One region of the Mesorhizobium sp. M0815 genome, then DNA from elsewhere that is predicted to be linked to it. Evidence: predicted binding sites of a transcription regulator. Region 1 holds the regulator's gene; each other region holds the start of a gene.
What was found. The regulator LexA, encoded in region 1, represses DNA repair genes until DNA is damaged. The targets are predictions, from matches to a motif close to TGTTCNNNNTGTGTTCNG.

Region 1 (9,969 bases):
CGAATGAGCAGCCGTTGAAGATAGCCGTCGTCGCCGGCGAGGAGTCCGGCGACCTGCTTGGCGCCGACCTTGTGCAGGCGTTAAAGCGCATGACCGGGCGCGAAGTTCGGCTCGTAGGCATCGGCGGCCGCCATTTGCAGGCGCTCGGTTTGGCGCCATTGTTCGACGGCAGCGAGATCGCGCTGATGGGGCTTAGCGCTATCCTGCGCGACCTGCCGCGCCTGATGCGGCGGATCGGCCAGACGGCAAACGCGATTGTCGATGAAAAGCCCGACTGCCTTATCACCATCGACAGTCCGGATTTCTCGCTGCGCGTCGCCAAGAAGGTGCGCGCCGCCGATCCGACGATCCCGATCGTCCACTATGTCTGCCCGAGCGTATGGGCTTGGCGGCCGGGCAGGGCGGCGGCAATGAAGCCATATGTCGATCACATTCTTTGTATCCTGCCGTTCGAGGTGAAGGAACTCGCTCGCCTGGGCGGGCCGCCCGGCACCTATGTCGGGCATCGCCTTGCACACGATCCGGGCATAGTCAGTGCCGCCAGGGCGCAGGCGCAGCCGCGTGACCTCTCCGCCGACCGTGTGAAAACGTTGCTTGTATTGCCCGGTTCGCGTCGCGGCGAGGTGCGGCGCCTGGTCGGGCCGTTCGGCGAAACGGTATCGATCCTGCGGGCGCGCGGGCACCGCTTGCGCTTGCTGTTGCCGACGGTGCCGCACGTCGCCGACCTGGTCAGGACCTCGGTCGCGAGCTGGAACGAGAAGCCGGAGATCATCCTTGATGCCGAACGCAAATGGCAGACCTTCGGCAAGGCCGATGCGGCGCTGATCGCGTCGGGGACGGTATCGCTGGAACTGGCACTGGCGGGCGTGCCGATGATCTCCTGCTACCGGCTCGATCCGGTCATGCGCATGGCGCAGGGACTGATCAAAGTTTGGAGCGCAGCCTTGCCCAATCTCATCGCCGACCGGCCGGTCGTGCCGGAACACTACAACCAATATGTGCGTCCGCATTATCTGGCGCGCCAGCTGGAGGCGCTATTCTCCGATACCGCCTACCGCGCCTGGCAGAAGGACGGTTTTGCCGAAATCGCCGGGCGTATGGCAACCGACAAGCCGTCAGGCGAGATGGCGGCGGGGGTGGTGATGGGCATGGTGAGGAAGTGAGCGAGTAGTGAGTAGCGAATAGGAAATGGTGCTGGCCGTAACAGCCAAGCTGCTTCAGCTACTACTCGCTACTCGCTACTCGCTACTCGCTACCTTCACCGCTTCGCGATCGGCACGTAATCCCGTTCCGGCGCACCGGTATAAAGCTGGCGCGGACGGCCGATCTTCTGGTGCGGGTCCTCGATCATCTCCTTCCACTGCGCGATCCAGCCGACGGTGCGGGCAACCGCGAACAGCACGGTGAACATGGTAGTGGGGAAGCCCAGCGCCTTCAGCGTGATGCCGGAATAGAAATCGACGTTGGGGTAGAGCTTCTTCTCGATGAAATAGGAATCGGTCAGCGCGATCTTTTCCAGCTCCATGGCGATGTCGAGCAGCGGATCGTCCTTGATGCCGAGCTCGCCCAGGACTTCGTGCGCGGTCTTCTGCATGATCTTGGCGCGCGGATCGTAGTTCTTATAAACGCGGTGGCCAAAGCCCATCAATCGGAACGGATCGTTCTTATCCTTGGCGCGCGCAATGAATTCCGGGATGTGATCGACATGGCCGATCTCGCCCAACATGTTCAGGGCTGCCTCGTTGGCTCCGCCATGTGCAGGACCCCACAGGCAGGCGATGCCGGCAGCGATACAGGCAAAGGGATTGGCGCCCGACGAGCCGGCGAGGCGGACGGTCGAGGTCGAGGCGTTCTGCTCGTGGTCGGCGTGCAGGATGAAGATGCGCTCCATCGCGCGCGCCAGCACCGGATTGATCTTGTATTCCTCGCAAGGCACGGCGAAGCACATATGCAGGAAGTTGGCTGCGAAATTCAGTTCGTTCTTCGGATAAATGAACGGCTGGCCGATGTGGTATTTATACGCCATCGCCGCGATCGTTGGCATCTTGGCGATCAGCCGCATCGAGGCGACCATGCGTTGATAAGGGTCCGAGATATCGGTGGAATCGTGATAGAAGGCCGACAGCGCGCCGACCACGCCGCACATCACCGCCATCGGATGCGCATCGCGGCGGAAGCCGGTGAAGAAGCGCGACATCTGCTCATGCACCATGGTGTGGCGCGTCACCCGGTAGTCGAAATCGTCCTTCTGCGCCTTGGTCGGTAGTTCTCCGTAGAGCAAGAGATAGCAGACTTCGAGGAAGTCGCCGTGCTCGGCCAGCTGGTCGATCGGGTAGCCGCGGTGCAAGAGAATACCGGCATCGCCATCGATGAAGGTGATTTCCGATTCGCAGCTCGCCGTCGACGTAAAACCGGGATCGTAGGTAAATACGCCGGTGGTGCTGTAGAGCGAACCGATGTCGATGACATCAGGTCCTACCGAACCACTTCGTATCTTGAATTCATGGGTTTTGCCGTCGAGTTCCAGTTTTGCCGTCGACGCCTGGGTTTTGCCGCCAAATTCCATCTTTGTCGCAGGTTCGGTCATAGCAAACTCCTTTTTGTTTCCTCAGGCCGGCAACGGCAAAACATTGAACCCAACACGTCAAAAGCATCGGAATACGCACATTTGCGCCCGCAATTGAATCTGCGCGCCAGATTAGGCCAAGACCCAATGTTGCACTGCGAAACACACCTTTCAATGCCAATCTTCTTGGGCCAGTTTCCTAATCGATTTGATCGGCAATCCGCGCCAGGCCTTCCTCGCGGCCAAGCACGGCCAGCACATCGAAGACGCCGGGCGAGGTGCTTTTGCCGGTGAGCGCGGCGCGCAGAGGTTGGGCCACGGCGCCGAGTTTGTGGCCGCCGGCCTGCGCATAGTCGCGGATCGCGGCTTCCGCCGAGGCGGCAGACCAGTCCGAAATCGTGGCCAGTGCCGCATGAGCGCCCCGCAGGATCGCGCGCGCCTCACCGCTGAGCAGCGCCGCCGCCTTCTCGTCGACCGGCATCGGCCGCTCGACGAACAGGAATGCAGCCCCTTCAACAAGTTCGACCAGCGTCTTGGCGCGCTCCTTCAGGCCTGGCAAAGCGGCAAGCAATTGCGCCTTGCGTCTGTCGTCGAGGCTAGCTGCGATCGCCGGACCGCCGTCGAGATAGGGCAGAGTGGCGATGAAGATGTCGAGCAGCGCCGCGTCGTTCATGCGGCGCATGTGCACGCCGTTCAGCGCCTCGAGCTTGGCGAAGTCGAAACGGGCGGCGCCCTTGTTGACGTCGCCAATGTCGAACCATGCGATCATGTTGGCGATCGACATGATCTCATCGTCGCCGTGGCTCCAGCCAAGCCTCGCCAGATAATTGAGCAGCGCCTCCGGCAGGTAGCCCATGGCGCGATAGGCCTCGACGCCGAGCGCACCGTGCCGTTTCGACAGCTTGGCGCCGTCGGCACCGTGGATCAGCGGGATATGCGACATCGACGGCACCTCCCACCCCATGGCATGGTAGATCACCGTCTGGCGGGCGGCGTTGGTCAAATGGTCGTCGCCGCGGATGATGTGGGTGACGCCCATGTCGTGATCGTCGACGACGACGGCATGCATGTAGGTCGGGTTGCCGTCCGAGCGCAGAATAATGAAATCGTCGAGATCCTTGTTGGGAAAGCGCACGTCGCCCTGGACGCGGTCATGCACAACCGTCTCGCCGTCTGTCGGCGCCTTGATGCGGATCGCCCCCTTGGCGCCGGCCGGCGCCTCGGAGGGGTCGCGGTCGCGCCAGCGGCCGTCATAGCGGGGAGGCAGCCCCTTGGCTCGTGCGCTCTCGCGCATTGCCTCCAACTCGGCAGGCGTCGCGTAACAATAATAGGCCTTGCCCATGCGAACGAGTTCCTCGGCCACCTCGCGATGGCGCGGCGCACGCTCGAACTGCGACACCGGCTCACCGTCCCATGTCAGGCCAAGCCAGGAAAGCCCGTCGAGGATGGCCGCGGTTGCCGCATCGGTGGAACGCTCGCGGTCGGTGTCCTCGATGCGCAGCAGCATCGTGCCGGCTGTGTGCTTGGCATACAGCCAGTTGAACAGCGCCGTGCGCGCCCCGCCAATATGCAGATAGCCGGTGGGCGAGGGGGCAAAACGGGTGACGACCTTGTCGGGCATGGAACTCTCAGGCAGGCGAAGGAAGTGGGTTTGCGGACTTTCGCGCGTTGCGCGTTCATGTAGCATAGGAGGTCGAGGGCGCAAGGGGCAGACCCGATGGCTGTGCGAGGCCGTGGTGCGGGCGAGGGCGAGGACGTTGGCAGCGGCGTCAGCGAACGCTTGCTGTTTGCCGCGCCCGTGCCTGTCCTGCCGGCACCGGCATTGCTGCCGGTTCCACGCTTTGATGCCCCGTCGCTGCCGGCGAGCGACCCAGCAACGGTTCTCGTGCCCGCGGCCGAGCCCATCGTGCGCCTACGCCGGCGTTTCCGCCTCCCGTCACCGTCCCGTATCCGCAACGGCGTAACCTCGGCGGTCGGCCTGGAGCTCGACCGTGGGGTCGCCTTCCTGCTGGTGCCGGTGTTCCTCGCATGCGGGGATCGTATATTTTGCGCTGGCGGTGGAGCCGGCCTTTCCACAGCCGATCGCAATCGTCGCCTTGGCAGCCCTCTGTGCCGTCGCCTCGCGGTCGTGGCCCAGAACCCGCCTGTGCTTCATGGCGGCGTTGCTCTGCGCGCTTGGCGTGCTTGCCGCCAAGGTCGAGACCTGGCGTGTCGGAACGCATATGCTCGGTTCCGAAATCTCGACGCGCCTCACGGGTCGCGTCGTATCGTTCGAGCCCATGGCGAGCGGCCGCATCAGGCTGACGATCGATGTGATCTCAACCGCCAGGCCGACACTGCGCTACATGCCGGAACGGGTCCGCGTTTCGGCGATGAAAATACCGGCTGAGCTGACCGCCGGTTCCGAGATCGCCGGCTATGTGCGGCTGCTGCCGCCGACCGGGCCGGTGCGGCCCGACAGCTATGATTTCTCCTTCGACAGCTATTTTGCCGGTATCGGCGGCAGCGGCTTTTTTCTCGGCAATCCGAAAGTCGTGTCGTCGGGCAGCATGCCGTTTGCCGCGCGGCTTTCTTCCGCGATCGAAGACGCGCGCGAATCCATCGCCGACCATATCCGCAGCCGCATCGGCGGCGCCGAGGGCGAGATTGCTGCTGCGCTGATCGTCGGCGTGCGCGCCGGCATTCCCGAGGAGATCAACGAAGCGATGCGGCGTACCGGCATCTACCACATCATCTCCATCTCGGGGCTGCATATGGCGTTGGTCGCCGGCACCATTATGGCGCTGCTGCGCGGCGCCTTTGCGCTGTTTCCCGATTTCTCATCGCGACGGCCGGTCAAGAAATACGCGGCGGCCGCCGCGCTTTTTTCGATTGCGGCCTACCTCGTCTTTTCCGGCATTGTGGTGGCGGCCGAACGCAGCTTCATCATGTTGGCGGTGATGCTTATCGCCGTGCTGTTCGACCGGGCCGCGCTCACCATGCGCAACCTGGCGATCTCGGCCATCGCGGTCATTCTGGTGTCGCCGCACGAGGTGGTCGGTCCGAGCTTCCAGATGTCCTTCGCCGCGACGGCGGCCCTTGTCGGCGCCTATGCAGGCTGGTCCGATTACCGCGCCGGCGGGGCCACCACGCCGCCGCCCCGGCGGTCGCCGCTACGCTTTGCCACTAGAAAGGTACTGATGGGCATGGGCGGCCTGGCGATGACCTCGATCATTGCAGGGAGCGCCACGGCGCTTTTCGCCATATGGCATTTCCAGCGCGTGGCGCCGCTCAGCCTGTTCGCCAATCTGGCCATCATGCCTATCGTCTCACTGGTCGTCATGCCCTTCGCCGTCCTCAGTGCGCTGGCGATGCCGTTCGGCGCGGATGGGCCTTTCCTCTACGTGATGGGCAAGGGGCTGACGGCGATGATCGCCCTGTCCGGGTGGATCTCCGAGCGCTCGCCGATCGATGCGGTCGGGCTGATTTCGCTGAGATCTGTCCTTTTGGTGACGATCGCCCTCGTCATTGCCAGCATGGCGACGACCTGGTTGCGGCTCGTGGCCCTTCCTTTTGCGCTCGCCGGCTTGCTAACGACAACGCAGACGCGCGTACCCGATGTATTGATCTCGGAGGACGCACGGCTCGTCGCGCTGCCGATCGGCAGCGGTGAACTCGCGGTCAACCGGGCACGCCCGAATGAGTTCACCATCGACAACTGGAAACGCGCGCTCACATCAGAGGCTATCGTCGCGCCGGAAACACCTGGAAAGAACGATCCGCAATTCGACATTGCCGATCCGGCCGACTTACCGCCGGGCATGCCGTTCATTTGCACGGACGGTCTCTGCCTTGCCAGGCATCCATCCGGCGCGATCATCGCGCTAGCCAATGACCGCGATACTGCACGGCCAGCCTGCGCCTTTGCCAGCTTGATCGTCATCGACGACGCCACCGCCCATAATCCCTGCTACTACGACCGGCTGGTCCTCGTCGTCACCAAACGGCAACTGGCGCGCGCGGGAAGTGCGGCCGTCTATTTCGATCCACAAGCGGCAACACGCGCCGAAATCCGCTTCGCCGTCGAAAAATCATACCGGCCCTGGCACGTGCAGCGGAAATTTTCACGCGCGGCGCGGGGCATGCCGCCATACCGCAGAGCCGACAAGCCAAAAGCCGGCGCCAAGGGCGCAGCTCAGTAGCGGCGGATCAGCCCAACGAGCTTGCCCTGCACCTTGACCCTGTCTGGTCCGAAGATGCGCGTCTCGTAGGCCGGATTGGCGGCTTCCAGGGCGATCGAGGCGCCCTTGCGGCGGAACCGCTTCAGCGTCGCTTCTTCCTCGTCGACCAGTGCCACCACGATCTCACCGGGGCTCGCCGTATCGGCATTGCGGATGATCACCGTGTCGCCGTCGAAAATGCCAGCCTCGATCATCGAATCGCCTTTGACCTCGAGCGCATAATGCTCGCCGCCCATGATCATGTCCGGCGGCACCGAGATCGAATGCGTCTGGTGCTGGATGGCATCGATCGGCACACCAGCGGCGATGCGGCCCATCACCGGGATAGACACGGCGGCGACGACATCGTCGTCATTGCCGGCTGCAGGGACGCGCGACGATGTCGGCTTGCCTTGCCGAGGACCTTGCCCAAGACTGCCCTGGATGACACTCGGCGAGAACTTGCGTGCCGCATTGAGGCCGGGGGCGATCGAATCGGGCAGGCGCAGCACCTCCAGCGCACGGGCCCTGTTGGGCAAACGGCGAATGAAGCCGCGCTCCTCCAGCGCCGTAATCAGCCGGTGGATTCCCGATTTGGAAGCCAGGTCGAGCGCTTCCTTCATCTCGTCGAAGGAGGGCGGGATACCGCTTTCCTTCAGCCTTTCGTGGATGAACATAAGCAGTTCGTGTTGTTTGCGTGTCAGCATAGCGACCCCCAACAGAATCAGAAAAACAAACCCAGAACAAACACTATCTGTTCCAGTTGTGTTCCGCAACTGTTTAAAGTTTAATGAATGTGTTAGGGCTCGGGTAACGATACCACTCGCCAAACCGGGACGCTGCATTTTCACCGCCGCGGGCCTCATCGCCTTGATTCTGCTTTCGTTTGCGGCCTCTGGGTTTCCAGAAGGCGGCACTGGTATCGGCCGTCAGCCGGCAAAGGGGCACGGAATTGAAGCCGTATCGACTGTGCGGTTTGGTCAATGCACCGTGAACGAAACGAACTCAAAACGCCAACCTTGGGTTGGCTTGGCTCCTGGTTTCCACCGCATGGTCAGGCAACTTGTCGCCGGTGGAGCCTTGCTGCGCGATACCAGGTAATGGAGAACCGCTCGTGACCGATGGATGCCGTCGATGCGTGTCCGGCGTTGCGGTGAATCTTGGGGAGCAGACAAATCATGACAGGAATTCCCGATCTCGTGGCCATAAGGGCGATGGATGCTGCAGATCCGCTGCGCGCGATGCGCGACCGCTTTGTGCTGCCGCAAGGAGTGATCTATCTCGACGGCAATTCGCTAGGGGCCGCTTCGCGTGCCGCTTTCGATGAATTGAGCAAGGCAGTGACCGAAGAATGGGCGCATGATCTCATCCGCGCCTGGAACACGGCCGGCTGGTTCAACATGCCGCTCGAACTTGGCGACCAGCTCGGGCGCCTGATCGGTGCCGCGGCCGGCCAGACGGTGGTCTGCGACACGACATCGGTCAACATCTACAAGCTGCTGCACGCCGCCATGGCCATGCGGCCGGAGCGGCAGGTCATCGTCGCCGAGGGCGACAGTTTTCCGACAGACCTCTACATGGCTGAGGGTGTGGTTTCGACGCGAAAAGATACGCTGCTGCGCCTCTCGGGGGTCGACGCGCCGAGCATCGAAGAGCTGATCGACGAACGCACCGCCGTGGTGCTGGTCAACCACGTCAACTACAAGTCGGGCGAACTGCGCGACGTGCCGGCGCTGACGCGCAGGGCCCAGGAAGCCGGGGCGATGATCGTCTGGGATCTCTGCCACACCGCCGGTGCGATGCCAGTCGAGCTCGACACGGCAAACGCCGATTTTGCCGTTGGCTGCACCTACAAATATCTGAATGGCGGACCGGGCGCGCCTGCCTTCATCTATGCGGCTGAGCGGCATCTTGCCGACATCCAGCAGCCGCTCACCGGCTGGTGGGGCCATGCACGGCCCTTCGCCTTCGAGCCAGGCTATGCGGCCGGCACCGGCATCCGCCGGTTTCTGTGCGGCACCCAGCCGGTCCTGTCGATGCGCACGCTGAAGGGCGCGCTCGACATCTGGAACGATGTCGACATGACGGCGGTGCGCAAGAAGAGCATCGCGCTGGCCGATCTGTTCATCGAGCTTGTCGAGGCAAAGTGCGGCACTTACGGGCTAACGCTCGAAAGCACGCGCGACGGGGAAAAACGCGGCAGCCAGATTTCATTCATGCACGAGCATGGCTACCAGATCATGCGCGCGCTGATCGAACGTGGCGTGATCGGCGATTTTCGCGCGCCATCGACCATGCGCTTAGGCTTCACCCCGCTCTATGTCGGCTATGCCGATGTCTGGCAGGCCGTCGAAGTGCTTGTGGACATCCTGCGCACCGGTGCGTGGAAGGATGCGCGCTTCGCCATCAAGGCGGCTGTCACTTGAGATTGATGCGAGAGCTGGCATCGTGAGGCTGGCGACGACGCGCCGCGCGATGCTCACGGCTACGCGGCAAGGCCATATTGCCAAGGGGAGGGCGCAGGGTGTTCGAACGTCACATTGCCGATTGGGACAACGCCTATGCCAATGGCGCCAACATAGCCGGCAGCGATCGCTGGCCGGCGGCCTGGGTCGAGCCCGCGCGGGTTTTTCGCGACGTGCTTTCGACCGAGGGCCGGGCGCGGCTCGACATGGCCTATGGCGATGGCCCACGCAACCGGCTCGATCTTTTCCTGCCGGCCACCAAGCCCAAGGGGCTCGTGGTGTTCGTCCATGGCGGCTACTGGATGGCATTCGACAAGAGTTTCTGGTCGCATCTTGCCGCTGGCGCTGTTGATCGCGGCTATGCCGTGGCGATGCCGTCCTACACGCTCTGTCCGCAGATGCGCATTGGCGGCATCGTCAAGGAAGTCGGCGCGGCGATCGGCAAGGCGGCGGGGATGGTCGCAGGGCCGCTGATGCTGACCGGACACTCGGCCGGTGGCCATCTTGTTAGCCGGATGGTTACGACGACGACGCCGCTGGCGCCCGAAATTGTCCGGCGCATTCGCCATATCGTATCGATCTCGGGTGTGCACGATTTGCGCCCGATCATGCGCACCGGCATGAACGAGACGCTGGCGATCGATGAGGCCGAGGCGCAGGCCGAAAGCCCGGTGCTGCTGCGCCCGATGGACAAGGCCCGCCTGACCTGCTGGGCCGGCGGCGGCGAGCGCGCCGAATT
Region 2 (9,969 bases), on a different contig from region 1:
CGTCCCCCTCCCCTTGAGGGCAGGGTGACCCGAAGGGCCGGGAGGGGTCCTGCATGAAGTGCGCCAACGCCCATTCTGACGATGCGCCTCAGGAAGAGGATCATCGGGGCCTAGGTTCGATTTCCAAAAATAGGGCAAGTCGAGGGACGCCGCGTCCTCCACACCGCGGCTGCCTCTAACCTCACGCGGGCGAGATCGAGCACGACATGAAAATATCGGTATGTCTGACCGGCTCCGGGGTTTCACGGAAGGGCGGGCAGGGCCTGAAGCCGAACGACTCATACACGGCAATGGCGTTTTTCATGTAGAACGTCGTGTGGATCAATACCGTCCGGATTCGGCCTTTCCGGATCTCCGCCAGCGCGGCCCCCATCAGCGCACGGCCGATTCCTTTTCCGCGAAACGACGCGTCGACAAAAAACTTGTGAATCTCCGCCGTATGGTCGTCGAACTGGTCAAAGGCGAGGCAGCCCGCCGGTAGGTTCTCCGATCGCGCGATAAACGCCATGGCATCTGGCGCGCCGAACTTCGCTGCCAGCGAACTGCCGCTCCTTTCGGGGTGGAAGATGGTCCTCACGTCCTCCTCCGAGACGCCGTAAGGCTGCACGGCGTCGACATCCCATTGTGCAAGCTTGCGGCAAAGCCCGGCCATGGTCTCGAAGTCTTCGGCACTGCGTGCCGGCGAAACAGAAATCATCCCCGCCTCAGCCCCGGTTAGGTGCATGACCGTAACATATGCGATCATCGGGCGCGAACCCGCAACCGTACTTCCAGCGAGCAGCAGAAGCACTACGCCGCCTGCGCCATCCGCTCCGAGCTCATGCGGTAGGAAATTGCTTCGGCCAGATGGACGCGGCCGACCGTCTCGCTGGCCTCGAGATCGGCTAGCGTCCGCGCCACCTTCAGCACCCGATGATAGGCGCGGGCGGAAAAGCCGAGCTTTTCGCTGGCGTCCCTCAGCAGCGACAGGCCGGCGGCATCGGGCATGGCGATCTCCTCGATGACCGACGGCGAGCAATGCGCGTTGGTGGTGGCGGAGGTCGCGCCGAGCCGTTCGAAACGCTCACGCTGGATCGTCCGCGCCCGCGCCACGCGAAGTGCCACGGCTGCACTCTTCTCCGCCCGGTCCGGCCGGATCAAATCGCTGGCCGAGACCGCCGGCACCTCGATCCTGAGATCGATGCGATCGAGCAGCGGGCCGGAAATGCGCGCCTGGTAGTCGGTGCGGCAGCGGTCGCCGCGTAGGCATCGATAGCCCGGCTCGCCGGCCATGCCGCAGCGGCACGGGTTCATCGCCGCGACCAGTTGGATACGCGCCGGATAGGTGACGCGATGATTGGCGCGCGCGATCATGCAGTCGCCGGTCTCCAGCGGCTGGCGCAGCGCATCGAGCGCCTGCGGCGAGAATTCGGGAAACTCGTCGAGGAACAGCACGCCGTGATGGGCAAGCGAGGCCTCGCCCGGCCGCACGCGCAGGCCGCCACCGACCATCGCCGCCATCGAGGCCGAATGGTGTGGTGCCCGGAACGGCCTCCGGTCGGTGAGTTTGCCTTCGCCGAGCTCGCCGGCCACCGAGGCGATCATCGAGACTTCGAGCAATTCCTTCGGCGCAAGCGGCGGCAGGATCGACGGCAGCCGCTGCGCCAGCATCGATTTTCCCGACCCCGGCGGCCCGACCATCAAGAGGTTGTGACCGCCGGCGGCCGCCACCTCCAGCGCCCGCTTGGCGGTCTCCTGGCCCTTGATGTCGGCAAGGTCGGGCAAGTCGCGCGCCGAAGTATGGATGCCGGCTTCCGGCCGCGACAGAACCTGCGTGCCGCGAAAATGATTGGCGATGGCAATCAGGCTGCGCGGCGCCAATATGTCGAAATCCTTGCCGGCCCAGGCGGCTTCCGGGCCACAGGCGAACGGGCAGATCAGGCCCTTGCCTTCGGCATTGGCGCCGATCGCCGCCGGCAGCGCGCCGGCCACCGCGGCAATGGTGCCGTCGAGCGACAATTCGCCAAGCACGACATAGCCGGCCAGCATGTCGCCCGGAATGGCGCCCAGTGCCGCCATCAAACCGAGCGCGATCGGCAGATCGTAATGGCTGCCCTCCTTGGGCAGGTCGGCCGGCGCCAGATTGACGGTGACCTTCTTCGTTGGCATCGACAGGCCGGATGCATGCAGCGCCGCCTGCACCCGCTCGCGGCTTTCGGCCACCGCCTTGTCGGCCAGGCCGACGATGTGCATGTTGACCTTGCCCGGCGCGATCATCACCTGCACGTCGACCGGCACGGCCTCGATGCCCTGGAAAGCAACCGTGCGAACCCGCGCCACCATGTCTTCACCCCGGATGCAGGCTTTGCCCCAAGCCTTTGCGATCATGCCGCGAACGGCGTCACCCGAGACAACCACAGATTTCCGGCGAAGTCAAGAACATTTGGGGAACAGCTGAGCGCAACGGCTGCAATGGTTTGCAACGCGGCCGCTCGCGAAGCGAGGCTAGGTGCGCTTCTCCTCCACGGCATCCCAGAACAGGCTGGCGATGTCGGCGCCGCCGAAGCGCTGCACTTCGCGTATGCCGGTCGGTGAGGTCACGTTGATCTCGGTCATGTAGTCGCCGATGACGTCGATGCCGACGAGGATGAAGCCGCGCTCCCTCAGCCACGGGCCGATGCGGGCACAGATCTCGCGTTCGCGCTCTGTCAGCTCGGTCTTTTCGGCGCGGCCGCCGACATGCATGTTGGAGCGCGAATCGTGCTCGGCCGGCACGCGGTTGATGGCGCCGACCGGCTCGCCGTCAATCAGGATGATGCGTTTGTCGCCGGCGCGCACCTCCTTGAGGTAGCGCTGCACGATGTAGGGTTCGCGGAACATCTGGCCGAACATTTCGAGCAGCGAGGCGAGGTTGCGGTCGGCCTCGTGCAGGTGGAAGATGCCGGCGCCGCCATTGCCGTAGAGCGGCTTGACGATGATGTCGCCAAACTCCTTGCGGAAGGCGGCGACTTCGAGCGGATCCTTGGTGATCAGCGTGTCCGGCATCAGGTCGGGAAATTCGGTGACGAAGATCTTTTCCGGGCTGTTGCGCACCCAGGCCGGGTCGTTGACCACCAGCGTCTTCGGATGGATGCGCTCGAGGATATGCGTGGTGGTGATGTAGTTCATGTCGAAGGGCGGATCCTGCCGCAAAAGGATGACGTCCATCTCCGAAAGATCGGTACGGATTTCTTCGCCCAGTGAATAATGGCTGCCCTTCTCGTCGCGGACCTGCATCGCCTCGATGCGGGCAAACACCTTGCCGTCGCGCAGCGACAGCCGGTCGGGCGTGTAGTGGAACAGCTGGTGGCCGCGCCGCTGCGCTTCCAGCGACAGCGCAAACGACGTGTCGCCGGCAATCGACACGGTGGAGATGTGGTCCATCTGGACGGCGACTTTCAGGGGCATGGCAGCTCTCCGGCGCACTTGCAGCGATCCACTTGGATGCACAAAGTACGCTCCAACACTTTTGAAGCCATGCATCGTGCTGTCCGAAAATCGATTCCGATTTTCGCGCCGATGCATCGACGACAGCGATATAAGGAAATCGGCGGCTTCTGCCAATCGGCCAAGGTCATGATGAGGCTGCGCTTCGTTTGGCGCAGATCCCAATGCGATGTGCCGTCAGCGATCGAAGACCAGCTTGGAATAGCCGAGGAAGGACAGCGCCATGGCAATCAGCGAGGCGACCGCAAGGGCGATGAGCGGCGACACCGTCGGCAGCGCGAACAGGATGGCGCAATAGACGAGATAATTGACGACGCTGGTGGCAATGCCGACGCCGCCATAGCGTGCGCCCTCTTGCGCGATGCCGCGGCTGGAAGGCGAAAACGTCAGATGGCGGTTGATCAACCAGGTGACGGACAGGGCAAAACCGATCGAAATGATGCGAGCCGCGAATGGTCCGAGCGGCGCTATCGTCAGCACCAGCCAAAGCGCCGCCGCGTCGGCGACGAAGCCGATGCCGCCGGCGAAAATGAAGCGGGCGAGGCGTCCCATTCAGGCTCTAGGCCGCGCGCGGGGTCTTGCCCGGTCCGGCCTTCAAAGTCGCGAGGGCGCTTGCACGTTCACGTTCGACGCGACCGGAAGGCATCGACAGATAGAAGATGCGCTTCTGCTCGGCCCGGCCGCGCGACACCGAATCGAGGATTACCCCGGTCACCGCCGCCAGCATCGACAGCAGCAGCAGCCCGACCGACAGCACCCAGGTCGGCATGCGCGGCACAAGCCCGGTTTCGGCGAACTCGATCAGCACCGGCGCCATCAGGAACAGGCTCGATGCCAGGAAGAACACCGAAAAAGCGCCGAAGAAACGCAGCGGCTGTGTCTCCTTCATCAGCATGGCGAACATCCACAGGATCTTCGCGCCGTCGCGAAAGGTCGACAGCTTCGACGAGGAGCCTTCCGGCCGGCGGCCATAGTCGAGCCCGATCTCGCTCACCGGCAATTTGAGCTGCGAGGCGTGCACCGACATTTCGGTCTCGATCTCGAAACCGCCGGAAACGGCGGGAAAGCTCTTGACGAAGCGCCTGGTGAAGGCGCGGTACCCCGAGAAGATATCGGTAAAGTCCGAGCCGAACAGCCGCTTGTAGAGGCTGTTGAAGATGCGGTTGCCGAAGGCATGGCCAGTCCTGCCGGCATCGTCGGCGACGCCGCGCCTGGTGCCCACCACCATGTCGGAGCGCTCGGTCAGCAGCGCGTTGATCAGTTGCGGCGCGTCCTCCGGCGCATAGGTGCCGTCGCCGTCGGCCATCAGATAGATGTCGGCCTCGATGTCGGCGAACATGCGGCGCACGACATTGCCTTTGCCCTGGCGCGGCTCGCGCACCACGATGGCGCCGGCGGCGCGGGCTCGGAGCGCCGTCAGATCGCGCGAATTGTTGTCGTAGACATATATCGCGGCGGCAGGCAGCGTCTCGCGAAAGCGCCGCACCACTTCGCCGATCGTCAGCTCCTCATTGTAGCAAGGCAGGAGCACGGCGATGCTCGGCTCATGGCGCACTTCTTGTGGCATTTTCGTCTCCGGATGCCCTGTGAGGTCCCTGACCGCTCAAACGCCGGCCTCGCTCGGGGCGGCTTTACTATTTATTGAAGCTGTTAAGGCTAGGTTTAAACCGCCCCGTATTCCTTCCAAAGGTCCTGATATGAGCACAGCCGACGATGGCGCCTCCATTTGGAGGTCCGATATCGCGCTGGCGCTGCTTGCCACGCTGCTGGCGCTTGCCGTCAATGCCTTTGCCGGTTTCCCGGAACTGACCAATGCCGGCGGCGACAACGACAATCTGCTGCGCCTTGTCGAAGTTCGCGACATGCTGGCCGGCCAAAGCTGGTTCGATCTGCACCAGTACAGGATGGGCCTGGAAGGCGGCTTCGTCATGCACTGGTCGCGGCTGGTCGATGCGCCGATCGCCGCCATCACGGCCGTGTCGGCCCTGACCGGGAGCACGGTCTTTGCCGAGAATTTTGCGCAAGTGCTGTGGCCGGCGCTGCTCTTTTGCCTGACCGTGTTTTTCACCGCTCGCACCGCGCGCAGCTTTGCCGGTGACGGCGCCGTGCTGCCCGCTGTCGTCGTCGGCGCCGCCGCACTGCACTTCCTCGGCATTTTTTCGCCTGGCGCGCTCGATCACCACAATGTCCAGCTGATGCTGAGCATGGCCAGCCTGAGCCTTCTGCTTGAAGCGCCGTTGCGCAGGCCGGCGGCACTACTCTCCGGCCTGTGCGCCGGATTGATGCTGGCCGTCGGCATGGAAACCGCGCCTTATGTCGCCACCATCGGCGCCTCTGTCGCCACGCTGTTTGCCCTCGACGCCGATGGCGAGAGGCCGATTGCCAGGGATTTCGGCCTCGGCTTTGCCGGCGTGTCCGCTCTCGTCTTTGTCGCCACCATCGCACCGTCCGCCTGGGGTCAGGCGCAATGCGACGCCTTCTCGACCGTGCAGTTCGTCGTCGCAGCGATTGCCGGAACCGGCCTTGCGGCGATAGCGTCGGTCGAGCCCGCTGGCCGCACGCGCCAACGGCGCATCGCCTCGCTTGGCCTGCTTGCCCTGATATTGGCCGCAGTCGTCGTCTTTTTGTTCCCGCAATGCCTGGCAGCGCCCTATGCCAACCTCGATCCGCGCCTCAAGGAGCTATGGCTTGATCACATCGACGAGGCGCAATCGCTGTTCAAGCTTCTCGCTGAAGATCCGGCCGGGGTGGTGGCGCGCTATGCTACGCCGCTCATCGCGCTCGTGCTGATGGCGCTTCGCCTTGGCCGTGGCGGCTGGCGGCGGCAGGACAGCCTTGTCGGCACGCTGCTTGTCGTGGCCTTCATCGTCAGTGCCTGGCAGGTGCGCGGTTCGACATTCTCGATCGCCTTCGCCGTCATCCCGCTTGCTGCCTGGATTGCCAAATGGCGTCAACGGGCCGAGGCCAGCCCGTCGCGCGGCGTGGCGCTGCGCATGGCCGCCGTCTGGCTGGTTTCGGTGAATGCCGTCTGGACTGGGGCTGCCGCGGCGACCTCGGTCGCCTTCGAGGACAGCAATACCGCCGCCGATAATGGCGACGGCGCCGATGTCGCTTGCCAGCGCATGGCCTCCTTTGCGGCGCTTGGCCGCCTGCCCGGCACCACGGTGCTGGCAATTTCCAATCTCGGATCGCCGATCCTGGCCTATTCCGGACACCGCGTCTTCGCCGGGCCTTATCATCGCAACGTCGCCGGCAACCTGCTGGCGCTCGATGCCTTCCTTGGGTCCGATGCCGATGCCAGGACAATCCTGGCGGATCATCACGTCGGCCTCGTCGCATTGTGCCCCGGCAGCCCCGAAAGCAAGCTCCTCGCCGCCAAGGCGCCGGCAGGTTTTCTCGCCGGGTTGATGCGCGGCAGCGTACCGGAATGGCTTGAGCCGGTTGCCGGGACCAGCGGAGCCGCCGTCGAATTGTACCACGTCCGGCTGGGCGGCTGATCGATCGGGGGCGCGTGCGGCCTTTTGTCGGACATAAGTCCCGACTATCCACTCTTTCGCCCTTGCCCGCCCGACATGGCTGGATAGGATGCGCGCCGGTCAGACCGAGATCGTTGGACCGGGAGAGAATTCATGATGCCATCGGCACACTTTGCCGACCTCGAAGGCGCTTCGGTGCTGATCACCGGTGGCGGCTCCGGCATTGGAGCCGCCTTGACCGAGGGATTTATCCGCCAGGGGGCAAAGGTCGCCTTTATCGATATCGCCGACCGTCCGAGCCTGGCGCTGGCCGATCGGTTAGACAAGGAGCTCGGCCGGCGGCCGCTCTATCTCAAGACCGATATACGCGATATCGAGGCATTGCGGTTATCAGTTGCCAAAGCCGCCGAGGCGCATGGCGACGTGACCGTGCTGGTCAACAATGCCGCGCAGGATGACCGTCATGCCGTCGAAGACGTCACGGTCGAGTTCTGGGACAACAATCATGCCATCAACCTGCGCCCGCATTTCTTCAGCGCACAGGCGGTGGCGCCGGGCATGAAGCGGGCCGGTGGCGGCTCGATCATCAATTTCACCTCGACCTCGTTTCTCATCAACCATCCCGATATGCCGGCCTATACCGCCGCCAAGGCCGGCATCGTCGGCCTCACCAAGGGTCTTGCCGGCAAGCTCGGCGTCGACGGCATTCGCGTCAACGCAATCGCGCCCGGCTGGGTGATCACCGAGCGACAGAGAAAGCTCTGGGTCACCGAACAGGCGCTCGCCGCCCACGTCGCCAAGCAGTGCATCAAAGAGGTGATGCAGCCGGAAGACGTTGTCGGCACCGTGCTGTTCCTGGCGTCGGATGCTTCACGCATGCTGACCGCGCAGATGCTGATCGTCGACGGGGGGTTCCTGTGATCTCATCGAGCAAGGCCCCTTCTGTCGCGGCCGTCGACTGGGGCACCACCCGGATGAGGGTGTGGCTGCTCGACGGCGCCGGCAAGGTTCTCGCCGAGCGGCGCGGCGATGACGGGCTGATCACCGCCCAGGCTAAAGGATTTTCGTCCGTTCTCGAAGGGCATCTGGCTGCCATGGGTGCCCCCGAGGCGCTGCCGGTCATCATTTGCGGGATGGCCGGTTCGCGCCAGGGCTGGCTGGAGGCGCCCTATGTCAGCGTGCCGGCGCCGATCGGCGCTATCCTCGCCGGCGCTGCCCGCATCCCCGGCCAGCGCCGCGACATCCGCATCGTGCCCGGCCTTGCCCAACGCCTTGCCGATGCGCCTGACGTCATGCGCGGCGAGGAAACGCAGCTTGCCGGCGCCGGTTTGCCGGCACAGGGACGCCACCTCGTCTGCATGCCCGGCACCCATTCGAAATGGGTGCTGGTCGAGGACGGTTCCATTGCCGGCTTCGGCACCTGGCCGACCGGCGAGCTGTTTTCGGTGCTGGCTGCGCACTCGATCCTGCGCCATTCGCTGGGCGAGCCGCCGCAGCCGGTTGCCGCCGAAAGTCCGTTTTTCCGGGACTGGTGCCTGAAGGCGTTGGCCGAGGGCGGTGACATCGTTTCAAGACTGTTCTCGATCCGCGCCGCCAGCCTGTTGCAGGACCTGAAGCCCGAAGATGCCGCAGCCTCTCTGTCCGGCCTGCTGATCGGCGGCGAGATCGCTTCGGCAAATAGCCGCTATGGGGCAAGCGCCGTGCCCGTCGTGCTGATCGCATCGGGCGCACTCGGCAGGCTCTATGCCGAGGCGCTCGGCCTTGCCGGGCTCGCTTTCAGGGCGGTCGACGCCGATGAGGCGGTGCGTGCCGGCCTTGCCGAAGCCGCGCGCGAAAATGGCATGATCGCCAAAAATGGAGTTGCCGCATGACCGAAACCGCACCTTTTCCAAAGCTCAAGCGGGGTCTGGTCGCGATCCTGCGTGGCCTCAAGCCAAGCGAGGCGGTGGCGATCGGCCAGGCGATCTTCGGCGCCGGCATCGAAGCAATCGAGGTGCCGCTCAACTCGCCCGAGCCTTTTGTTTCCATCGCCAGTATTGTCGAAGCGCTTCCTCCGATGGCGCTGGTCGGCGCCGGCACGGTGCTCACCGCCGCCGATGTCGACGGTCTGCACAAGGCCGGCGGGCGGCTGCTGGTCAGCCCCAATATCGATGCCGAGGTCATGGGCCGTGCCATGCAGTACGGCATGGTGACGATGCCCGGCGTGTTCACGCCGACCGAGGCATTTCAAGCAATCCGGCTCGGCGCCTCGGCATTGAAATTCTTCCCGGCGAGCGTGCTTGGCGCGGCGGGCATTTCGGCGATGCGCGCGGTGCTGCCAGCCAGTGTGCTGGTCGGCGCCGTCGGCGGCGTTTCGGACAAGGACTTTGCCGGCTACAAAGCGGCCGGCGTCACCGTCTTCGGTCTTGGCTCCAGCCTGTTCAAGCCGGGCATGAGCATCGACGAAGTGGCAGCACGGGCGAAGGCTGCGGTCGTGGCCTGGGACGCGGCGTTTGGAGCGGCATGATGAGCGAGACCATCGTTTCGGTTTTTTCCGACCATGTCTGCCAACTCGGCGAGGGGCCAAGCTATGACCCTGCCACGGACACGCTCTATTGGTTCGACATCGTCAACGGCCAGCTCCTGGAACAGCGCTTGTCCGGCGGTGCGGTCAAAATCCACGAGCTCGGTCAGATGGCCAGCGCCATCGCCATCGTCGACGACCAACGCCAGCTGATCGCCACCGAGACCGGCCTGCATGTCCGCGATGTCGCGACCGGCAAGCTGACGCTGCACACGCCGATCGAGGCCGATAATACGGTCACCCGCTCGAACGATTCCCGCGTTCACCCTTGCGGCGCCCTCTGGGTCGGCACCATGGGTAAGGGCGAGGAGAAGGCCGCCGGTTCTATCTACTGGTTCTTCAAGGGCGAGCTGCGCCGGCTCTATGCGGATCTCACGGTGCCCAATTCGATCTGCTTTTCCGAAGATGGGACCATCGCCCATTATACCGACACCAGCACCGGGCTGTTGATGCGCGTCGGCTGCG
Region 3 (9,969 bases), on a different contig from region 1:
TGCGGTCGAGCGACCGGTGTTTTCCGAAGCCGGCACACCGGACATCGAGAACCTTTACGCGCGGCGTTCCGGCAATGGCCCGCATCTGATGTTTGCCGGCCATACCGACGTGGTGCCGGTGGGCGACGAGGCAGCCTGGACGCACCCGCCCTTTGGCGCCGAGATCGCCAATGGCGAGATGTTCGGCCGCGGCGCCGTCGACATGAAGGGCGGCATTGCTTGTTTCGTCGCGGCGGTGGCGCGACATGTCGAGCAGAAGGGCGGCCCGAAGGGGTCGGTCTCGCTGCTGATAACCGGCGATGAGGAAGGCCCGGCGATCAACGGCACGACGAAGCTGCTCGAATGGGCGGCCGCCAAAGGCGAGAAATGGGATGCCTCGATCGTCGGCGAGCCTACCAATCCCGACGCGCTTGGCGATATGATCAAGATCGGCCGGCGCGGCTCGCTATCGGGCACGGTCGTCGTCAACGGCCGCCAGGGCCACGCCGCCTATCCGCAGCTAGCCGACAATCCGGTGCGCGGCCTGGTGACGCTGGTCGACGCCTTGCTGCACCCCGTCTTCGACAACGGAACAAGGGATTTCCAGCCGACGAATCTTGAGGTGACCTCCATCGATGTCGGCAATCCCGCCACCAACGTCATCCCGGCGAAGGCAGCAGCTACCTTCAATATCCGCTTCAACGACACATGGACCGCCGAGACGATCCAGGCCGAGATCCACAACCGCCTCGACCGGGCGGCGAAACGCAAGAAATACCGCGCCGGCAAGAAGACGCCGGTCGACTACGAGATCGTCTGGCGCGACGGGCCGTGCCATGTTTTCCTGACACGCGACGACAGGCTGATCGAGACGCTTGGCGGTTCGGTCAAAGCGGTGACCGGCAGGAAGCCGGCGCTCTCCACCTCCGGCGGCACCTCCGATGCCCGCTTTATCAAGGATTATTGTCCGGTGGTCGAATTCGGCCTGGTCGGCAAGACCATGCACATGGTCGACGAACGTGTGGCGATTGCCGATCTCGAGACGCTGACGCAGATTTATCTGCGCTTCGTTGAAGACTGGTTTGCGCAGGACATATCCTAGTGATGCTTTCAGCGGATGAAACCTATGCTTCGCTTGCCGGCGCCTGGCGGCTGATGCTCGGCAAGGCCGACGGATTTCGCCTGCTCGACCTTTCGGCGGACGGTTTCTGGAACTCCTTTTTTGCCATCGTCGTCGCGGCGCCGGCATTGATCGTCGGCTGGGTCGGCATTGCCAACGAGATCGGCGATCCCGACGCATTCGTCGGCCGTTTCAGCATGTTGATCCGGCTGGCCACCGTCGATATCGGCGCCTGGGTGCTGCCGCTCATCGGCCTGGCCCTGGTCGCGCCGCGGGTCGGCGTCGGCAGCCGTTTCGTCCATTATGTCGTCGCCAGCAACTGGGCCTCGGCGATCATCGCCTGGATGATGCTGCCATCGGCGTTGATCCGGCTTTTCCTGACATCGGCCAACGAAGTCTCCGGGCTGGTGTCGCTGCTGCTGTTCGCGCTGTCAATGGTATTGACCTGGCGGATGACCAACGTTGCCATCGGCAGAGGTGCGGCTGTCGGCAGCGCTGTTTTTGCCGGCATGTTCGTGGCGTCGCTGATCGTCCTGTTCGGCCTGCAGGCGCTGCTCGGTATCAGCGTGCCGGATCAGCCAGGCGTCGGATAATCGACGCCGACTAGAAACAGCCCGTCGGGCGGCGCCACCTGACCGCAGGCCGCACGGTCGCGCGCCTCGAGCGCGGCCTTGAGGTCGGCAATGGCCCAGCCGCCTTCGCCGACACGTTTGAGCGAGCCGACCATCGAGCGCACCTGGTTGTGCAGGAATGACCGCGCCGAAGCGCGGACTTCGATGAAATCGCCCGCCCGGCTGACATCCAGCCGGTCGAGCGTGCGGACCGGGCTGGTGGCTTGGCACTGGGTCGAGCGGAAGGTGGTGAAATCATGCCGGCCAAGCAGCACTTTTGCCGCTTCGTGCATGGCGGCGGCATCGAGCTGCTTCGGTACCCACCAGATCTTGCCCTTGTCGAGCGCTGCTGGCGCGCGGCGGTTGACGATACGGTAGAGATAGTGGCGGCCGATCGCCGAGAAACGCGCATCGAAGCCATCCGGCACGACGGCGGCCTTCAGGATGGCGATGTGCGCCTTGGCCGCTTGCAGATGCGCGTTGACGGCGTCGCGCACCTTGTCGCCGGGCCATGCCTTGACCAGATCGACATGCGCCACCTGAGCGGTCGCATGGACACCGGCATCGGTGCGGCCGGCGGCGCGCAGAGAGACCTGCTCGCCGCAGAACTTCTCGATCGCCTGCTCGATCGCCTGCTGCACCGAAGGCTGATTGGCCTGGCGTTGCCAGCCGGCAAAGAGACTGCCGTCATATTCGATGTCGAGGCGAAAACGCGGCATTCCCGGATCGAGGCGAAATCAGGCGGCGAGGGCTGAGCCGAAGGCCGAGGCGTAGACCAGCCTGCCGGTCTCCGGCGCCTCGCCCCAGGCAAGCGCCTGCAAAGCCTCGCCTTGGTAGTCGCTCTCGAATTTCGCTGCACGGGCGCGGCTGTAGCCGAAGCGGCCATAGTAGGCCGGATCGCCGAGCACCACAGCGAGCGTCTCGCCGGCGGCTTTCAGGCGGATATGAGCCTCGCGGACCAGGGCACCGCCGATGCCGGTGCCGTGGAACGACGGCTCGACTGCCAGCGGCGCCAGCGCGACTGCCGGGAAGCTCTTGCCGCCATTCTGCACGAAGAGCCGTGAAAACAGGATATGGCCGACCACTTGCCCGTCTTCGTCCGCCACCAGTTCGACGACGGCATCACCGCCGGTGACCAGCGCGTCGACCAGTCCGGCCTCCGCCTGCTGGCCGAATGCGTGTTCTTCGACAAGGCGGATCGCCTCGCGGTCCCGCGGCGTCGCCGCGCGTATGGACATCATGCTCATGACAATTTCATCCCTTTTTCGAGCTTAGCCCCGCGCAGAAACTCCTGCGCGGCAATGGGCCTTCCGCCCGCACGTTGAACTTCGACCAGCCTGATCGCGCCTGACCCGCAGGCAACCGTCAGCCGGTCATCGAGAATTCCTCCCGGTTCGCCGGCGCCTTGCGAGAGCGTCGAGCGAAGCAGTTTCAGCCGTTCCATGCGGCCGCCGATTTCGGCCTCGCACCATGCACCGGGAAAGGGCGACAGGCCGCGAATCTGGTTGTGCACGTCGCCGGCAGGTCGCAGCCAGTCTATGCGAGTCTCCGATTTATCGATTTTCTTGGCGTAGGTCACCCCCACCTCCGCCTGTGTGGTAAATGTCAGCGTATTCCGCTCGAGCCGTTCGAGCGCTTGCACCATCAGCGCAGCACCCAGGATCATCAGCCGGTCGTGCAGATCGCCGGCCGTCATGTCGGGTCCAATGGCGCATTTTTCAACCATTGCCACAGGCCCGGTGTCGAGGCCTTCCTCCATCCGCATCACCATCATGCCCGTCTCGGTATCGCCGGCCATGATGGCGCGCTGGATAGGGGCAGCGCCGCGCCAGCGCGGCAATAGCGATGCGTGGCCATTGAGGCAACCGAGCCGCGGCGCCTCGAGAATAGGTTTGGGCAGAAGCAGCCCGTAGGCGACGACCACGGCGACATCGGCGCGCAAGGTGCGGAACGCCTGCTGCTCCGCCTCGCTCTTCAGCGACACCGGCGACCGCACCTCGATGCCAAGCCGCTCCGCCTCACGCTGCACCGGCGACGGCGTCAGCTCGAGCCCGCGCCGGCCTGCGGCGCGCGGCGGCTGGGTGTAGACGGCTGCCAATTCATGCCCTGCCCCGGCGATCGCTCGCAGCGTCTGCACGGAGAATTCGGGCGTACCCATGAAGATGACACGCAGGGGCATTCGTCGACCCCTATCCCACCATCTTGCCCGGCGCCTTGTCCCTGGCGAGCTTCTTGAATTTCTTGACCACCATGTCGCGCTTCAGCTTGGAGATGTGGTCGATGAACAGCACGCCGTTTAGGTGGTCGATCTCATGCTGCAGGCAGGTCGCCATCAGCCCCTCGGCCTCGATCTCCTGCAGCTTGCCGTCGCGATCGAGATACTTCACCCGCACCGCTGCCGGACGCTCGACCTCGGCATAGTAATCCGGGATCGACAGGCAGCCTTCCTCGTAGACCGAACGCTGGTCGGAGCTGTCGAGGATTTCGGGATTGATGAAGACGTGCGGTGCCGGCGTCTCGTCCTCCTTGGCGAGGTCGATCACCAGCAAGCGCAAGGGTTCGCCGACCTGGATCGCCGCGAGGCCGATGCCGGGCGCGTCATACATGGTGTCCAGCATGTCGCCGGCCAGTTTACGCAAATCACCGTCGACACGCTCGACCGGTTTTGAAACCTGACGCAGGACGGGATCGGGGAGGATGATAAGCGGCTTGATCGACATGGCGTCTCACCTAAGACCTCGCAGGAAAAGCGTCAACCGGGACGCCTTCTGGTCGTTCACGTTTTGATCTGTGCCGCCAGACCGAATCATCTATGCTGTCGGCATGAACGATCTGGCCACCATCCTGTCCGAACCTGTCGCCCGCCTCGGCGCCACCACGATCACGCTCGGCCATGCTCTGGGTTTCGGCGCAATGCTGTTCCTCGGCCTGTTCGTGGCGCTCGTCATTGCGCTCTGGCGATCGGCCAAGGCGCGTGCAATGGCGGCCGCCGAAGCCGCCGACCACGCCCGCGACGCCGAGGTGCGGATGGCCGGCATCTTGGCAAGCCAGGCGGAAATGCAGGGCCGTATGGGCGCTATCGCCGAAGTGTTCGGGGCACGTCAGGCCGAACTGACCCAGTCGATCGGCCAGCGCCTCGACGCCATGACCGGCCGCCTCGGCCAGACCATGACCGAGCAGACGAGATCGACGCATGAGAGCCTCGCCAAGCTGCAGGAGCGGCTGGCGGTCATCGATATCGCGCAAGGCAACATCCAGTCGCTGGCCGGCCAGGTCGTGCAATTGCAGGCGATCCTTTCCAACAAGCAGACGCGCGGCGCCTTCGGCCAGTCGCGTATGGAAGCCATCGTCGCCGACGGATTGCCCCACGGCGCCTATGAATTCCAGGCGACCTTGTCGAATGGCAGCCGGCCCGACTGCCTGGTGAAGATGCCGAACGGCGCACCGTCGCTTGCCATCGATGCAAAGTTTCCACTCGAGGCCTGGAATGCCATCCGTGCCGCCGAAGGCGCCGACCTGCAGAAGTCCGCCGCTCAGGCTTTCCGCCGCGACATCGAGGTGCATGTCCGGGATATTTCCGAAAAATACCTGATCCAGGGCGAGACGCAGGACACTGCCTTCATGTTCGTGCCCTCGGAATCGGTGTTCGCCGAAATCCACGAGAATTTCGAGGCCGTTGTCCAAAAGGCGCATCGATCGCGGATCGTCATCGTCTCGCCATCGCTTTTGATGCTGTCGATCCAGGTCATCCAGGCGATCCTCAAGGATGCCCGTATGCGCGAGCAGGCGCACCTGATCCAGGGCGAGGTCATCCGGCTGATGGAAGACGTCTCTCGGCTCGACGAGCGGGTGCGCAAATTGCAGACGCATTTCGGTCAATCGGCCAAGGATATCGAGGACATCCTCGTCTCGACATCGAAGGTGACCAGGCGCGGACAAAAGATCGAGGCGCTGGAGTTTGGCGTGCAGCCGGCGGAGGACACCGCTGGGTCGAATGGCAGCGGAGCAAAAGCGGAAAGCAGCGCGCGTGTTGCCGATTCGAAAACCGGGCAGCTGAGGCTAAGGGTCGTCGAAGGCGACGATTGAGAGCTACGCCGGAACCGGAGCCGAGGCTTCGCCCGGTCTGGCGCTACTGCTCCTCGATGATGGTTGTGCCTTCGAATTCCGGCAGCCAATGCAGCGCCGAGCGATGCCAGATCTGCTTTCTCGGCACCAGTTGATCGCGCTGCCATGCCGTGCCGACCCTGATGCCGTAAACCTTCGGTCCCGCGCCCGCCGACGTGGCGTAGAGATGCGAGCCGCACTCACCGCAAAATGCCTGAGCGCGCTTGGCACCACTCGAACCGGTCTTGATGTAGATTTTCGGCGCGCCCTTGGTGATCGTGTAATTGTCCTCGGACGCCGGCACGGTGACGCGAAAGGCCGTTCCGGTTAGCTTCTGACAATCGATGCAGTGACAAATGGTGGTCTTTTCCGGATCGACCTCGGCCTCGTAAGTAATGGCGCCGCAATGACACCCGCCGTCGATTTTCATCTTCGTTCCTCCTGGAGCTTTTGCGCGCAATCATAACCGGGACTGCCCGATGGCGCAGCCATTTTCCTCAGGCCGGCTCCCCTCCGGACGCCGCCAAGGCCTTGCTCCGCCGTTCCCAGGTGCCGGTGGTCTGCGGCTTGACGAACAGGCGCGTGACCTCCGGCATCTCCGCCTTCAGCCGTGTCTCGAGGCGTTCGACGCAGGTCTCTATCTCGGGCGCCGACAAGTGGTCCTCGAACTCGATGCTCAGAGCGGCGACGATCTCCTGAGGCCCCATATGGAGCGTCAGTACGCCATTTGCCCGCCGCACCGCCGGGTCCTGCTGGACAATGGCCAGCACTTTCATTTGCACCTCGGGCGAGGCCGGCTCGCCGAGCAGCAGGCTCTTGCTTTCGCGGGCCAGGAAGATCGCGGTCGCGCCCAGGATCAGCGCGATGCCGATCGACGCGGCGCCGTCGAGCTTCGGCATGTCCAGCAGTTCCGCCGCCAATATGCCGGCGAAGGCGACAACGAGGCCGAGAAGTGCCGCGCTGTCCTCGAAGAGTACGGTGTAGACACTCGGGTCCTTGCTGAGCTGCACCGCCTCGAGCCAGCCGTGGCTGCCTTTTTGGTGGCGGAACTCGTTCAGCGCCACCAGCCAGGAGGTGCCTTCGAACAGGAAGGAAAGGCCAAGTACAGCGTAGTTCACCTTTGCGTTGGCAATCGGCTCCGGCGCCATGATGTGCGTCACGCCTTCGTAGAACGATATGCCGGCGCCCAGTGCAAAGACGAGGAGCGCGACGATGAAGCTCCAGAAATACAGCTCGCGACCATGGCCTAGCGGATGCGTCCGATCGGCCGGCCGGGCGGCGCGGTGCATGCCGTAAAGCAGCAGGCTGCCATTGCCGGTATCGACGAGCGAGTGGACGCCTTCCGAGAGCATTGCCGAGCTGCCCGTGAACAAGGCAGCGGCGAATTTGGTCAGGGCGATCGCAAGATTGCCGGCGAGCGCCGCATAGATCACTTTTTTCGACCCGCCATGCGCCGCCATGGTGTGCTGCCTTGGTTGATGCACCGAGATTAGCGGAGCACGCCCACGCTCCACAGCTCGAACAACGCCCGAAGTGTCGAGTTGTTCAAAAGGGCAGCGCGAGAGGCTATTCGATGACCTCCTCCGTCCAGACCTTGAAGCCAGCCAGCGCGCCCGGTCCAAAAATGTGGGTGAGTGGGACATCGGCGGCATCGCGTCCGGAGGCAATCAGGATGCGGCCGATGCGCGGCGCGTTGTTGCGCGGGTCGAACGCGTGCCAGCGGCCGCCGAGATAAACCTCCATCCAGGCGGCGAAATCCATGTCCGACCACGGCTTTGGCAGGCCGATATCGCTGATATAACCGGTGCAGTAGCGGGTCGGGATGTTCAGGGCGCGGCAGAAGGCGACTGCGAGGTGGGCAAAGTCGCGGCACACACCACTCTGCTCGCGATAGGCTTCGGCTGCGGTGCGTGTCGGCCGTGCATTGAAATAGTTGAAGACGATATGGTTATGGACGAAGTCGCAGACCGCCTGGACGCGCGGGATGCCGAGCGGCGTATTGCCGAACAGCCGCCAGGCTTCGTTCGCCAGCACGTCGCTCTCGCAATAGCGGCTGGGCAGCAGGAACAGCAGCGTCTCCGACGGCAGATCGCGCACCTCATGCTGCCATGCCGTCAGCTCGCGCGTCTCGAAGGAGCCGGGGTCGCGGATGACCGCGTCCGTGCCGAACGCAAAGCGCCCGGCCGGCGCAACGAGACGGTTGCACCAATTGCCGAAACTGTCGCGATAGCTTTCGATCGGCACCGGCGGGTTCGACGTCAGGAAGTCCGGCCGCTCGAGATCGGATGCGCGCGAATAATGGACGTTGAGCATCGCGATCAGCGGTGTTTCCTGCGGGAAGTCGAAGCTCATCTGGCAACCGATGTGGATCCGCATTGTCGTCCTGACCGGACTGCGCGATCATCAGCCGGCGAAACGCAAGGGCTGATGCTGCAGTGCGAAGAGGACCATCGCACGGACCGCTGCGGTTTACGAGGGAATTAGAAACCGGTTGACAGCCATCGGCCAAGGCGACTGCACGGCAGCGGCCTCTTGCAGTCTAGCGTTTTCTCTTGTTTCACTTCGCCAGACATCAACCGGAGGAACGAATCATGGCTAAAGGTGCGATGAAGGCAGGCAAGGAAGCCCGCAAGCCGAAGAAGGACGCGAAGAAACCCGCTCCGGCGCCGGCCCTGAAGGCACCGCCGGTGAAGGCGATGAAGCTGAAGGACAAGTAGGGCCGCAGCTACCGTTTTGGCTTATTTCGACCGGCCGCAAATGCGGCCGGTATTGTTGTTCATTAAGCGCACGAGCATCCCATATGGATGCGGCGAAGATAGTTTTTGCGCTTTCAAGAGATCGGCCGGGAGCCATCGAAACGGAGCGTTCCGATGTCGTGGATTTTCCTGTTCTTCGCCGGCCTGTTCGAGATCGGCTGGGCGATCGGCCTAAGATACACCGACGGATTCTCGAAGCCGCTGCCAACCGTCCTGACGGTAGCCTCGATGATTGTCAGCCTGACCTTGCTCGGCCTGGCGCTGAAGGCACTGCCGGTCGGCACAGCCTATGCGGTATGGACCGGCATCGGCACCGTCGGCACGGCGCTGTTGGGGATATGGCTGCTCGGGGAGCCGGCGACCGCGATCAGGCTGGCCTGCATCGCGCTCATCGTTTGCGGCATTATGGGACTGAAGCTCGCGGCTTAAGTCGGCCCGACAGACCAAACGCCTTCAGGGCCGCTGCAAGGCGGCCCTGATTCTTGAATTCGGCTGATCAGCGCCGGAAGGCGCTATCGGGCGGAGAAGCCGGGCGGCGTCCTGCCGGTGCGCTGCTTGCGCGCGGCATAGCGTGCGTCACGCTTGGCCTTGCGTTCGGCCTCGTCGGCAAGAAAACGGGCGATGCGCTCGTTCTCTTCAGCTTCCCGGATCTTCGCTTCGGCCTGTGCTGCCTCTTCGGCGGCAATGCGTGCCGCTTCGGCAGCTGCCTCGCGCTCGGCCTTTTCGGCCGCTTCGCGCGCCAGCTTTTCCTGCTTCAGCCTGGCCTTTTCGGCCTCGCGTATCGCGCGGGCCTCGAGGATTGCCTTGCGCTCGGCCTGTCGTGCCAGCACCGCTGGATCATCTGCCGCCGGCTTTGCCTTGAAGCGCTCCAGAAGCGCCTTCTTTGCCTCGTTTGCGGCATTGCGCCGCTCGAAAACGTCTTTTTCCCTGTAGATAGCCAAGTCCACTTCCCTGGAGTCAATTTGCGAGGCTTACATACGCGTGAAAACCGAGAGTTCAAGCGCCAAAACGGTATGCCAGCCATGAAATTCTGATCTGTTGCAACCGGGAGACGCCATTTCGATCGAATTCGGCTGAAAGCCACCCGCACTGTTCACCATCCAGGCCTCTGGCGGCGCAGCGGACTGATCGCTACCTGTAGCGCCAAGACAAAACGCTAGGATGACACCACTATGGAACTCGGTCTCTACACCTTCGCTGACGTCAGCCCGGAACCGGGTCCCGGTGCGATCGGTGCGCATGAGCGGCTGCGCAACCTGATCGAGGAGATCGAGCTCGCCGATCAGGTCGGGCTGGACGTCTTTGGTCTCGGCGAGCACCACCGTCCCGACTATGCTGCCTCCGCTCCGGTGGTGGCGCTGGCGGCGGCTGCCGAACGAACCAAGCGCATAAGGCTGAC

Region 2: a site for LexA is predicted at 2,415-2,432, ahead of NKI01_RS27335 (YifB family Mg chelatase-like AAA ATPase). Genes of this name have one in related genera too.
Region 3: a site for LexA is predicted at 4,484-4,501, ahead of NKI01_RS12250 (DNA recombination protein RmuC). Genes of this name have one in related genera too.

What each region holds. Positions count from the first base shown of each region.
Region 1 is NZ_JAMYOU010000001.1:45,610-55,578, reverse strand. It holds gene NKI01_RS00235 (LpxI family protein) at 1-7, shown strand, start outside; gene lpxB (lipid-A-disaccharide synthase) at 1-1,163, shown strand, start outside; gene gltA (citrate synthase) at 1,259-2,587, opposite strand; gene gltX (glutamate--tRNA ligase) at 2,766-4,187, opposite strand; partial or broken gene NKI01_RS00215 (ComEC/Rec2 family competence protein) at 4,284-6,747, shown strand; gene lexA (transcriptional repressor LexA) at 6,741-7,472, opposite strand; gene kynU (kynureninase) at 7,944-9,191, shown strand; gene NKI01_RS00200 (hormone-sensitive lipase) at 9,290-9,969, shown strand, end outside.
Region 2 is NZ_JAMYOU010000037.1:4,839-14,807, forward strand. It holds gene NKI01_RS27330 (GNAT family N-acetyltransferase) at 182-790, opposite strand; gene NKI01_RS27335 (YifB family Mg chelatase-like AAA ATPase) at 790-2,322, opposite strand; gene gshB (glutathione synthase) at 2,485-3,426, opposite strand; gene NKI01_RS27345 (GtrA family protein) at 3,643-4,017, opposite strand; gene NKI01_RS27350 (glycosyltransferase) at 4,025-5,032, opposite strand; gene NKI01_RS27355 (GtrA family protein) at 5,163-6,962, shown strand; gene NKI01_RS27360 (SDR family NAD(P)-dependent oxidoreductase) at 7,095-7,862, shown strand; gene NKI01_RS27365 (2-dehydro-3-deoxygalactonokinase) at 7,862-8,812, shown strand; gene NKI01_RS27370 (2-dehydro-3-deoxy-6-phosphogalactonate aldolase) at 8,809-9,447, shown strand; gene NKI01_RS27375 (SMP-30/gluconolactonase/LRE family protein) at 9,447-9,969, shown strand, end outside.
Region 3 is NZ_JAMYOU010000008.1:161,789-171,757, reverse strand. It holds gene dapE (succinyl-diaminopimelate desuccinylase) at 1-1,081, shown strand, start outside; gene NKI01_RS12275 (hypothetical protein) at 1,084-1,692, shown strand; gene truA (tRNA pseudouridine(38-40) synthase TruA) at 1,674-2,429, opposite strand; gene NKI01_RS12265 (GNAT family N-acetyltransferase) at 2,448-2,957, opposite strand; gene fmt (methionyl-tRNA formyltransferase) at 2,954-3,883, opposite strand; gene def (peptide deformylase) at 3,900-4,430, opposite strand; gene NKI01_RS12250 (DNA recombination protein RmuC) at 4,534-5,796, shown strand; gene NKI01_RS12245 (GFA family protein) at 5,840-6,244, opposite strand; gene NKI01_RS12240 (cation diffusion facilitator family transporter) at 6,312-7,274, opposite strand; gene NKI01_RS12235 (transglutaminase-like domain-containing protein) at 7,381-8,190, opposite strand; gene NKI01_RS12230 (hypothetical protein) at 8,406-8,531, shown strand; gene sugE (quaternary ammonium compound efflux SMR transporter SugE) at 8,685-8,999, shown strand; gene NKI01_RS12220 (DUF6481 family protein) at 9,083-9,511, opposite strand; gene NKI01_RS12215 (LLM class flavin-dependent oxidoreductase) at 9,743-9,969, shown strand, end outside.